DNA from 3 places in the Eubacterium sp. BL-380-WT-2B genome. Region 3 is predicted to be linked to each of the others. Evidence: predicted binding sites of a transcription regulator. Region 3 holds the regulator's gene; each other region holds the start of a gene.
What was found. The regulator Rex, encoded in region 3, represses fermentation and respiration genes when NADH is low (regulators of the CRP and FNR family bind a similar motif). The targets are predictions, from matches to a motif close to ATTGTTAANNNNTTAACAAT.
Positions count from the first base shown of each region.

Region 1: FYJ53_RS09405 (acetyl-CoA C-acetyltransferase) is a predicted target of Rex. The motif match lies at 1,973-1,992, and genes of this name have one in related genera.
Region 2: fucO (lactaldehyde reductase) is a predicted target of Rex. The motif match lies at 1,548-1,567, and genes of this name have one in related genera.

Region 1 covers NZ_VUMP01000004.1:239,471-243,707, forward strand. The annotation lists gene FYJ53_RS09400 (ABC-F family ATP-binding cassette domain-containing protein) at 1-1,708, opposite strand, end outside; gene FYJ53_RS09405 (acetyl-CoA C-acetyltransferase) at 2,086-3,267, shown strand; gene FYJ53_RS09410 (enoyl-CoA hydratase-related protein) at 3,295-4,071, shown strand; gene FYJ53_RS09415 (3-hydroxyacyl-CoA dehydrogenase family protein) at 4,199-4,237, shown strand, end outside.
Region 2 covers NZ_VUMP01000003.1:397,507-401,743, reverse strand. The annotation lists gene FYJ53_RS08020 (DUF3169 family protein) at 1-56, shown strand, start outside; gene FYJ53_RS08015 (MATE family efflux transporter) at 98-1,459, opposite strand; gene fucO (lactaldehyde reductase) at 1,773-2,921, shown strand; gene FYJ53_RS08005 (EAL domain-containing protein) at 3,009-4,237, opposite strand, start outside.
Region 3 covers NZ_VUMP01000006.1:389,624-393,860, reverse strand. The annotation lists gene FYJ53_RS14145 (DUF1538 domain-containing protein) at 1-620, shown strand, start outside; gene FYJ53_RS14140 (DUF1538 domain-containing protein) at 617-1,381, shown strand; gene FYJ53_RS14135 (P-II family nitrogen regulator) at 1,449-1,799, shown strand; gene FYJ53_RS14130 (redox-sensing transcriptional repressor Rex) at 1,958-2,602, shown strand; cyclic di-GMP riboswitch class I at 2,699-2,779, shown strand; gene FYJ53_RS14125 (EAL domain-containing protein) at 2,803-4,237, shown strand, end outside.

The DNA.
Region 1 (4,237 bases), on a different contig from region 3:
CGTCGATGCGGTCGTACTCCTGCTGTTCGCGGTAGCTCAGCTTCACGGCCTTTTGCCGTGGCTTCTCGCTTTTTTGTTCACTGGGTTTATTGGTAGCAGCGTCCTGATCCCGGCCTGCGTGCTTTTGCATGTAGTCGGTGAAATTACCGGTCTGAACCAGAATCTCACCGTCGCCGGTAAAGGAGAAGATGGTATCGCACACCCGGTCCAGGAAGTAGCGGTCATGGGAGACGGTGAGCACACTGCCCTGAAAATCGTCAAGGTAGTTTTCCAGGATTTTGAGGGTATCGATATCCAGGTCGTTGGTGGGCTCGTCAAGCAGCAGCACATTGGGCGCAGACATGAGGATACGGAGCAGGTAAAGACGTCTGCGCTCACCGCCGGACAGCTCGGAGATCCGCACCCACTGCGCGTACCGGTCAAAGAGGAACAGCTCCATCATCTGAGCCGCGGTGATGACCTCACCCCGGGCGTTCTCAACGGTTTCGGCACCCTCGCGGATGTATTCAATCGCCCGCAGGTTTAAATCCATATCTTCGGATTCCTGAGAAAAATAGCCGATTTTGACTGTATCGCCGATGACGATGGCCCCATTGTCTGGACGGGTTTTCCCAGCAATCAGATTCAGCAGCGTGGATTTTCCCCGGCCGTTTTTTCCGATGATGCCAATGCGCTCATCGGGCCCCAAAATATAGCTGAAGTCTTTGACTACGCACTGGTTTTTAAAGGATTTGGACACATGGTCCAGATCCACCACTTTTTTGCCCAGACGGGTAAATCCTACGTTGATCTCAAGAATGTCCTCGCTCAGGTCAGAGGCACTGTTCTTAATGTCCTCAAAACGCTGAATCCGGGCCTTTTGCTTGGTTGTCCGGGCACGGGCGCCCCGTCTTATCCACGCCAGCTCACGCCGGTACAGATTCTGGCGCTTCTGCTCCATGACGCTCTCGAACGCCCTGCGGGCGGCCTTTTTCTCGACGAACTCGGAGTAATTGCCTGTGTACTCGTACAGAGCCCCGCCGTCCAGCTCGATGGTTTTGTTCACGACCCGATCCAGGAAATAGCGGTCGTGGGTGACCATCAGGAGAGCGCCCCTGCGGTTTTCCAAATATTTTTCGAGCCAGGTAATGGTCTCGTTGTCCAGGTGGTTGGTGGGCTCGTCTAGGATCAGGAGATCGCAGGGAGTCAGAAGCACAGAGGCCATGGCCACACGCTTGCGCTGACCGCCGGACAGGGTGCCGATGGTTTTATCGAAATCCCGGATACCCAGCTGGGTTAGGATGGTTTCAACCTGGGATTTCAGGTTCCACAGGCCGCCTGCGTCAATGGTATCGGTCAGGGCCAGCAGGTGTCTCTGGAGCTTTTCGTCCTCGGGATAACGCATCAGAAGATCCAGTGTGTGTTCATAGTCGCGCAGGGTGTTCATCTCCGGGGTATCGGCCCGAAAGACCTGGGCCAGGACGGTGATGTTTGGGTCGAGCTCGGGGGTCTGGGCCAGGTACTCGATGCGTTTGCTGCCGTAGACGCGGACTTCTCCCGCGTCGGGGGTATCCTGCCCGGCCACAATGCGCAGCAGTGAGGATTTCCCGGTGCCGTTAACACCGATGACGCCGATTTTGTCGCTGTCCTCAATGCTGAAGTTGATTTTTTCAAAAAGGGTTTTGACACCGTAGGTTTTTTTAAGGTTGATGACGGATAATAGGTTCATGATTTTATTTTCTTTCTTTTAGCTTTTAGCGGTTTGCTTAAGGGTTATTTTAACACAGATTGTGCCAAGAAAAAAGAAATCTAAAAATAAGGCTAATTTAAAGCTTTATTGAGTAGTATAAATATATAATAAAATACCACTTATGGAGGATTAAAGTGATTGTAGGTGGTCAATATACCTGTATATACATATTTCACAAAAAAAGACCGTTTAATAACAGAATTTTCCTGTAATCTATTGCAAATTCGCCAAATATGTGGTAATATTGTTATATATTTAACAGATACTCCTTTTGTTCTATAAATGGACAGTTGGAGTATAAGATAAATGATTCAAATATTCACATGGAAATGTGAGAATTAATGGAGGAAATTTAAGTGGCAAAAGAAGTAGTATTAGCTGGTGCTGTACGTACAGCGATTGGTAGTTTTGGCGGTTCTTTAGCAAACGTTCCGGTAGTCGATCTTGGAACAATCGTTATTAAAGAAGCTTTAAACCGTGCTGGCGTTAAACCGGAAGACGTTGATGAAGTGTTAATGGGTTGTGTATTACAGGCAGCTCAGGGACAGAGTGTTGCCCGTCAGTCTGCTGTAAATGCTGGTATTCCTGTTGAGGTTCCTGCTTTAACCCTTAACAATTTATGTGGTTCTGGTCTCAAATGTATCAATCTTGCAGCTGCTATGATCCAGGCTGGAGAAGCAGATATTATTGTTGCTGGTGGTATGGAAAGCATGTCCGGCGCTGCTTACGCTGTTCCTAAGGGACGCTATGGCTACAGAATGGGCGATGGCCAGTTCATCGACACCATGATCAAAGACGGTTTAACCGATGCCTTCAATCACTATCACATGGGTATCACCGCTGAAAATGTAGCAGAACAGTATGATGTAACCCGCGAAGATCAGGATGATTTCGCCGCTAAGAGCCAGCAGAAATGTGAAGCCGCTCAGGCAGCTGGCCGTTTTGATGATGAAATCGTACCGGTTCCGGTTAAAGTTAAAAAAGAAATTGTTGAATTCAAAGTTGATGAATTCCCAAGAAAAGGCGTAACCGCTGAAGGCATCAGCAAAATGCGTCCGGCTTTCAAAAAAGATGGTACCGTAACCGCTGCAAATGCTTCTGGTATCAATGACGGCGCTGCTGCCATCGTTGTGATGTCTGCTGAAAAAGCAAAAGAATTAGGTGTTAAGCCAATGGCTAAATTTGTTGTCGGCGCTTCCGCTGGTGTTGATCCATCCATCATGGGTGTTGGACCAATCTTCTCAAGCCGTAAAGCTTTAGAAAAAGCTGGTTTAACCATCGACGATATGGATTTAGTTGAAGCAAACGAAGCTTTCGCAGCACAGTCCTGTGCTGTAGGCAAAACTTTAAATATTCCTGAAGATAAATTAAATGTAAACGGCGGCGCGATCGCTCTGGGTCACCCGGTTGGTGCTTCTGGCTGCCGTATCATGGTAACCTTACTGCACGAAATGCAGAAACGCGGTGCTAAAAAAGGTCTTGCAACCTTATGCGTAGGCGGCGGTATGGGTGTATCTACCATCGTAGAAATGGACTAATTTTTCTAAGGAGAGAAGGTAATTACAATGGGTTTTGTTAAATATGAACCACAGGGTGCAGTGGCTGTTATCACCATCGACCGTGAAAAGGCTTTAAATGCTTTAAACAGTGAAGTACTTGAAGATCTGGACAAGGTTATTGACGGTGTTGATTTAGAGACCATTCGCTGCCTGATTATTACAGGTGCCGGTCAGAAATCTTTTGTTGCCGGTGCGGACATCGGTGAAATGAGCAGCCTGACTCAGGCTGAAGGCGAAGCTTTTGGTAAAAAAGGAAACGCTGTTTTCAGAAAGATCGAGACTTTACCAATTCCGGTTATCGCTGCGGTTAACGGCTTTGCACTTGGCGGCGGCTGCGAATTATCCATGTCCTGCGACATTCGTCTGGCTTCTGAAAATGCAACCTTTGGCCAGCCTGAAGTTGGCCTTGGCATCACTGCTGGTTTCGGTGGCACTCAGCGTCTTGCACGTCTGATCCCGACCGGTAAAGCAAAGGAAATGCTCTATGCCTGCACCAATATCAAAGCGGCCGACGCTTTGAGCTGGGGTCTGGTTAATGCTGTCTACCCGGCCGACGAATTAATGCCTGCTGCATTGAAATTGGCTGGTAAAATTGCTAACAACGCTCCAATTGCTGTCCGTAACACCAAAAAAGCCATCAATGACGGCCTTGAAATGGGTATGGACGACGCAATTGCCTTTGAAGCAAAACAGTTTGGCGGATGTTTTGAATCCGCTGACCAAAAAGAAGGCATGGCTGCCTTCCTGGAAAAACGTAAACACGAACCTTTCCAGAACAAATAAATATGATTTTCAACTCAAGGGTATTTTTGTATAAAAATACCCTTGAGTTTGGGCTTTTCGCCTGTATATACAAATCTGTATATACAAGAATACAAAAAAGTTTTTAATTTATCTAGGAGGACTTAAAATGAAAGTTGGCGTTATTGGTGCCGGTACAATGGGATCA
Region 2 (4,237 bases), on a different contig from region 3:
GCATCTTTTCCATGAATCTTCAAAAAAGCAAAAAAATAGACAGTGATGACTGTTAAACCAAAAAGGAGGTGCGCCGAAACGGCGTACCTCCTTTTTATCAGGCCTTCACTGCGTTCTTAATGCTTAAATCCATCCATTTCCTGCGTTTCCAACGGACTAAAAACATGGCAGCTCTCAGGATTTCATCACAGGCCATGGCGATCCATATCCCGATCAGTCCCCACCCCAGTATAATGCCTAAAACATAACACAGAACCACCGATACAAACCATTGTGAGCCAATACCAAGGGCGATGGGAAACAGAATGTCATTGGCCGCCTGAAGTGAGCGGACCATCACCATATTTACCGCACGGCCAAGCTCCAGAAAAATATCAATGAACATCACCTGCTTACCGAGGGCAATAACTTCCGGGTCAGAGGTGAAAAAACCAAAAATCTGATCACTGAACACAAAGAGCAGAAGCGCCACGCAGAAGGATACCAGCACAGATGACCGGAGTGTGGCCTTTACACGCCTGTCCGCATTGTCATACTCCCTCGCTCCAATCATATAGCCCACTAAAACCTGGGAGGACTGGGAAATTGCATTGCTGTACAGATAAGTGATCATGGCAAACATCACCGCATACACACGAGTTGTAATGACCACCGCGCCGCAGAGATTCACAAATCCCATTGTCACTGTCTGGCTCAGCGTCCAGGAAAGTGTCTCACCACCCGAAGGGATCCCGATAAACAGAAGCCTTTTAAGCATGGCGGACGGGAAAGGCCGCAATGTTTTTAAGGACATTCCCGGTTTGATTTTTTTAACGAACAGGCAGACAACAATCACCACCCCAACAAGCTTGGCGATGTTGCTTGAGATGGCGGCTCCAGTTACACCAAGAGGTGCCGGCAGGCCAATGCCGTTGATCAGAATGTAGTTCCCCCCAATGTTGAGCACATTCATAATAATGGAGACAAACATGGTTTCTTTCATCAGACGATTACTCCTGAAAATAGCCGAAAAGGTCAGAAATACAGCCTGCAGAAAAAGGCCCGCGCCAATAATCCGCGTGTAGGCAACCGTTTCGGGCATAATGGCGTCTGGCACCTGCAGCATATGATAGATGGACTCTGTAAAAAACAGCAGAATCGCGCTGATGATCACTGAGAAAACCAGGTTGACGATCAATGCCAATGTATAGATTGTCGACACATTTTTATAATTTTTTGCGCCCATGTTCTGAGAAACCAGAATCGTGGTCGCAAGGGAGATGATACTGAAGGAAATCAACAGGACATTGATAATCTGGTTAGCGTTCCCGATGGCGCCCACACCGGTCTGCGACACCTGTCCTACCATCATCTGGTCCGTATTCCCCACCAGCATCTGCAGAAAAAGCTCCACAAAAATGGGCCATGTCAGCTTGAATAAGGATTCTTTTTTTGTATTTTCCGGAAAAGTTGTGGTCATTTTTACTCCTGTCATATAATAAATTGCTTTGTTATTATAGCATAAACAAGGGTCGGATAAAGCTTTCGGTTTGAATTTGTGCACGTTTACGGTCATTAAATTATCAATTTTTAACGACCCTGATTTTTCTTTCTGTTTTTCTTTCATTTGAGAACAAAATATTTTCCTTTATTGTCTTTTGTAAAAACACCTTTCTTCTGTTGATGAAAACGTTAATAAATATTTGCATCAAATGAACATTAATCTATCTTGAGAATTTTACGAAAATTGAATAAAATAATATTAATTTTATTAGTTAAGGGAGATTACTATTATGGCAAATCGATTCGTTCTAAATGAAACATCATATCACGGCAGCGGCGCAATCAATGAAATTGCAACCGAAGCAAAGGCGCGCGGCTTTAAAAAGGCCTTTGTCTGTTCTGACCCTGATTTGGTGAAATTTAATGTGACAAAAAAGGTAACGGATATTCTTGACGAAGCAGGACTTGATTATGAAGTTTACTCTGAAATCAAGCCGAATCCCACCATCGAAAACGTACAGACTGGTGTTGCAGCCTTTAAGGCTTCCGGCGCAGACTATCTGATCGCCATCGGTGGCGGCTCCTCCATGGATACCGCAAAAGCCATTGGTATTATCATTACCAATCCTGAATTTGAAGATGTCCGCAGTCTGGAAGGTGTTGCCCCGACAAAGAATCCCTGTGTTCCGATTTTTGCCGTTCCAACCACTGCCGGTACCGCAGCAGAAGTCACCATTAACTACGTTATTACCGATGTCGAAAAGAAACGTAAATTTGTCTGTGTCGACGTACATGACATCCCGGTCGTTGCCTTTGTAGATCCGGACATGATGTCCAGTATGCCAAAGGGTTTGACCGCTTCCACAGGTATGGACGCCCTCACACACGCCATCGAAGGCTATACAACCTTGGGTGCCTGGGAGCTTTCAGATATGTTCCACTTAAAAGCCATTGAGATCATCGCACGTTCCTTAAGGGGTGCTGTCGAAAACACTCCTGAAGGACGCGAAGACATGGCACTCGGCCAGTACGTCGCGGGAATGGGCTTTTCCAATGTTGGTCTCGGCATTGTCCACTCCATGGCCCATGCCTTGGGCGCTGTTTATGACACGCCACACGGTGTTGCCAACGCGATCCTTTTACCCTCCATCATGGAATATAACGCGCCTGAAACCGGCGAAAAATACAGATACATCGCGCAGGCCATGGGTGTTGAAGGCACTGAGAGCATGTCCCAGGAAGAATACCGAAAAGCTGCTGTGGATGCGGTTCGCCAGTTGTCAATCGACGTCGGTATTCCTCAGGATTTAAAGGAAATCGTCAAGGAAGAAGATATTCCTTTCCTCGCACAGTCCGCATTTGATGATGCCTGTAAACCTGGCAATCCAAAAGATGCCAGCCTGGAAGACATTGTTGAACTGTACAAAGCTCTGATGTAAATCCTTTTTTACCATTCATTCTCCAACAATACCTCATCAAAAAAGAACCCACCAGATCATCCCTCCAGTGGGTTCTTTTAATATTTATTAACTTTCCTTTTTAAAACGTGCAAGACCAAGCCGCAGGGTAAGGCTTCCCCATTTAAAAAGCTTTTCTCTCAGTGTTACCGGTACCTTTCCATTGAAAAAAGACATGTCTCTGGAAATAAACCGATCATAAAATAGCTCCCGCTGCTCACATCCTTGACAGAGCTGTGAGCACTGCGCCAAGAGCTCGTAGCATTTATGCCTTTTCGCTTCAACTTCATCTACCCCCAGTGCTCGCAGTAATGCTGTATTACAATAGATAATGTCGTAAGTCTCCGCATTGATGATATAAACAAAGCTGTCTAATTCGTCCAGGATAGCTGTGTCCATATTAAAATAAGCATGCTGCTTTTGAAACTGCAACGCATGATAAACTGCATAGGTGTTTTTACCTCTGCATTTCGCCACATACAGAGCCGCATCTGCGTTTTGGTAAAGCGTTTTAAAGTCCCTTATCGCTTCCTCTACAAAAGCAATCCCCACAGATACCGTAATCTTTTTATCCTGAACCTCCAGCTCGCTAAGACGATCGCAAAACTTTTGCGTCAGACTGCAGATATCACTTTCATAATCCTCGCCCGTCACAAAAACAAGGAATTCATCACCACCAAGGCGCCCTGTAAGTGCCTTGTCACCAAAAACCTCTGGGATTATCCGTCCAATTTCCTTTAAAACGTGATCCCCCTCTGTATGTCCGTAAAAATCATTAATCTGTTTAAAATTATCAATATCCGCTATGAGTATAGCCGACACACCCTTGTCCAAAACGCTGATCTCTAAGCTCTGCTTTACCATTTCTTCAATGGTTTCTCTGTTATAAAGCCCTGTCAAAAAATCCTTCTGTGCTTTGAGTAAAAGTTTGTCAATACGTTTTTGTTTTCGTTTTTCCTCCTCAATATTTTCGGAGGTACCGATGGCTTTCATGGGCTGTCCGTCCTCGTCCAGCACCACCGTATAGGTAATGCGGTACCAGCAGTACTTGCCGTCTGGTTCCTGAATCTGTACCTCCGCCGAGGTTTTGAGCTTGCCCCCGCTGATATCCTCATAAAGCCGCAGATACTCACCGAGGGATTCAGGGGACACATAGCCCTTTGTCACGCTTTCGTCAGGCATATTGGGATACACCAGGCGCCGGCTTCCTTCTTTGTTCCACTTAGTTTCCTTTATCAGGCACTTTGTCTTTATATCATATTCCCAAATGCTTATATCCAGATGCTCAATGGCGGCTT
Region 3 (4,237 bases):
TCAGTGGTATCTGGGCGCCCTTTACGTCTGAAATGCTTGTGTCCTTTATCGGCGGTGCCATCATGATGATGATCGGCATGGCGCTTTTTTTGTTTGGTGCGGATATCTCCATGATGGAGGTCGGCGAACGTGTGGGAAGCTTTCTGGTCTCCCGGAGAAGCCTGAAAATTTTGATTGCCGCCGGTTTTTTTGTGGGCATGTTCGTGACCATTGCCGAGCCGGATGTGCAGGTACTGGCCGGCCAGGTGGCCGCAGTCTCGGATGGAACGATCAATCGGACAATGCTTATCGCTGTGGTCGGGGTCGGGGTCGGTATTTTCCTGGTCATCGCCCTGCTGCGGTTTGTTTTCCAGATGAAGCTGTACCATATCCTGATCGTCGGATATATTGCTGTTTTTGCCCTGTCCTTTTTTACCAACCCTGAGATGGCGCCAGTAGCCTTTGATTCCGGCGGCGTTACCACTGGTCCCATCACAGTGCCCTTTATACTGAGTCTGGGCAGTGGGATTACCAGCGGCGTAAGAACCAGCAGGGAAGGAACAGACAGTTTTGGGATGGTCGCCCTGTCCTCACTCGGGCCGGTGTTGGCCGTCATGATTTTGGGGGTGATCTTCCGATGAATCAGATATATCATTTATTTCACGGCATGGCAGAGGTGGCATGGGAGGTTTTTCTGGCCATTTTGCCCATTGTGTTGATTTTCCTGTTTTTAAACGCCATTGCACTGCGGCTGCGGGCGCCTATCATCAAGCGGATTATGGGTGGCTTTGTGGTGACCTATCTGGGGCTGGTATTGTTTCTCCAGGGTGTAAATATTGCCTTTGTGCCCGCAGGTGAGTTTCTGGGAACAGCGCTCGCAGAGCTTGAGTACAGCTGGATTCTCATTCCGCTGGGCTTTGCCATTGGCTTTCTTGTCGCCTTTGCCGAGCCGGCCGTCCAGGTCATGGTTAAGCAGGTTGAGGAAATGACCAGCGGCGCCATCAAGGCGCGGGTTATGCTGCTGGCCATCTCACTGGGGGTAGCGTTGGCGGTTATGACAGCCATGATCCGGCTGCTGGCCGGTATCTCCCTCTGGTGGATTCTGGTTCCCGGCTATATACTGGCCTTTATTCTCGGCCGTTTTGTGGAGCCGAATTTTCTGGCTATGGCCTTTGATAACGGCGGCGTGGCTACTGGTCCAATGTGCTCGACCTTTATTCTGTCCCTCTCAGTAGCTGTGGCAGGCGCGACACCGGGTCGTAATCCGCTGCTGGACGGCTTTGGCGTCGTGGCTCTAATTGCTCTCGCACCGATCCTGACAACCCTGTTCCTGGGCTTTTTTTACAAGCAGAAAGAAGCCTATAGAAAAAGGCAGTGCAAAAAACAGTCCAGTGATTCTTAATCGGTATTGACAGAAGATTTTAATCATATATAATATGTAGATTACTTAGCGAATGATGGAGGAAAAAATGGAAGACAGAAATAAAATTAAAACCGAACTGATTGTGGTGATTGTGGAAAAGGATATGTCCGGCGAGGTCATTGACGCAGCCAAACAAGGCGGTGCTGACGGAGCGACTGTTATGTACGGCCGCGGATCCGGGATTCATGAGAACGCGCGGTTTTTCGGTATTACCATAGAGCCGGAGAAGGAGATTGTTTTGATTCTTGTGGACGCGGCCATAAGGAACGCGGTGCTCTGCTCAATCCAGAAAAAAATCGAAATTGACAGGCCGGGTATGGGTATCGCTTTTGTGCTGGATGTCGCTAAGGTGATCGGCAGCCCGCATCTTAACCTGATGTCAGATATTACAGATTAATTGCTTTTAAAGACACACCGAAGGCGCATATTGCTTGGTTTCTGAAAGATTCAAAAAACTTTGACACTTTTTTGATTAATTCGGTCATAAAAATTGACGTTTTTTTAACAACTTGATATAATAAAAAGGATAAGTACGACGCAGGAGGGGAGTGCAGAATGCAAACTTTTTCAAAAAGGGTATCGATGACAGTTGTTAAGCGTCTGCCCAAGTATTACCAGTATTTAACCGATTTACAGGATCAACATATTGAAAAAATCTCGTCTAAGGAGCTGGCGGCAATGATGGGGCTGACGGCTTCACAAATCCGGCAGGATTTGAATTCTTTTGGTGCTTACGGGCAGCAGGGATATGGCTATAAGGTAAAAGAGCTGAAGGAGGCCATTCGCAAAATTCTGGGGCTTGATCTCCAGTATAACTGCATTATTATTGGTTCTGGAAACCTGGGGCACGCCATTGTCAATTATGAGCGTTTTAAGGAAGAAGGCATCCATTTCAAGGCCATGTTTGATGTGGACCCGGATCAGATCGGTAAGAAGGTCGGCAATGTAACAGTCTACCATATGGATGATCTTGACGCCTTTGTCGCGCACCACAAAATTGATATCTGTATCCTGAGTGTGCCGCAGAAGGTTGGGCAGGAAACCACTGATCGTGTTGTAGAACTGGGCATCAAGGCGATTCTGAACTTTGTTCCTCTGGACCTGACAGTGCCCGATGACGTGGTGGTAGAGAGTGTAAATATCACCGACAGCCTTTTCACGCTGACCTATCTGATTAACGAAGAGGACGACGACGAATAAATGTATAAAGCAGGCTTTAAGCCTGTTTTTTTGTAAAAAATAGGAGTTGTGTTTCAAAAAAATCTATTATATAATAGAAGCTGGTTATAAATAGAATTAATATCAGGGCAAATCTGTTGAAAGACAGAGACGCAAAGCTAAAGGGCCTAAACAACCACTATCAACTGAGCTGCAGTTAAACCCACAATAGGAGCTGTAAAATGGCAGAAGAGAAGATGAATAAAAACATTGAAAAGAATATTTACGATGTGGCTTTGCGCAATATTTACGACGAGCTCTATGAACTGAACGTTACAAGAAACCGTTATCGCATTATCTACCATGTGGAGAATAAGTATGTGACACCGCCGGAAGAAGGCATATTATCGGAGGCTGTTGCCGATGTGGCCGAACACATGATCCACCCGGAGGATTCGAAACGGTTTTTGGAATTTTTTGATCTCGATAAAGTATACGCGACTCTGGAATCCGGAAAGGGCAGCGTTATCGGCGAGTTCCGTAAGTTATGGGTAGATGGGGATTTTCACTGGGCTTCGTTGACGGTTTTTCCGGCAGTCTCTGGCGGTGGTGAGGATGAGATACTGCTCTGCTTTATCATGGATATCGGTTACAAGAAGCAGCTGGAAGACATTGAAAAAGAAAACGAGAGTCTCCAGAAAAAGCAGATGGACGATGAGCGTTACCGTCTGGTCATCGAGCAGACGAATACCCTGGTATTTGAATGGATTATTGGGACAAGCCAGCGCTACTATGCGCCCAAATTCTCTGAAATATTCATGGGTAGCTATGACGGACGGGATATCAAGGAAATATGGCTTGACGACGAGGTGGTCCACCCCAAGGATATTGATGTATTAAAGCAGAAAATGAGTATGGAGGCCATCAGTAACGGGCAGGTGGAGATGGAGATACGCCTTTGCAACAAAGAAGGACGCTACATCTGGTGCAAAGTGGTCTTCAATGTGCTTTATAATGAGGATGGCAGCATCAAGCGGGTGGTCGGTACTCTGAACAATATCGACGAATCCAAGCGCGTCCACGAAACTCTGAAGTATAGGGCAGAGTTTGATTTGCTGACCGGTATCTACAATATCAACACCTTTTACGCCCAGGCTGAGAGGTTGGTCAGGGAGCATCCATGCCAGAAATTTGCCGTGGTGCGTCTGGATGTCAACCGTTTTAAATTTATTAACGACCTGTACGGGCGTGAGGAGGGCAATCGCCTGCTCCGCTTTATGGCGACGGTTATCTCGGCCAACATGGGGACTATGGATGCCTTTGGGCGGATGAACAGTGATGTGTTTTGCCTTTGTATGTCCTATGCTTCAGGCGATCCTCTGCTCGTGCGCATAAAAAAGATTTTAAAAGAGATCAACCAGTTTTCGGAGAGCTATCAGGTCATGCCCTCCTGTGGAATTTGTATTGTGAAAGACCGCGATACCCAGATGAGTATTCTCTGCGATTGGGCAAATCTGGCCCAGAAAACCATAAAGGGAAGCCTGATCAAGCAGTGGGCCTTTTATGATAAAAAGCTGAGAGCCAAGCAGCTTGATGAGCGGCGCATTGAAAATGAAATGAATGAGGCTCTTAACAAACGCCAGTTCAAGGTATACCTCCAGCCCAAGCACAACGTGC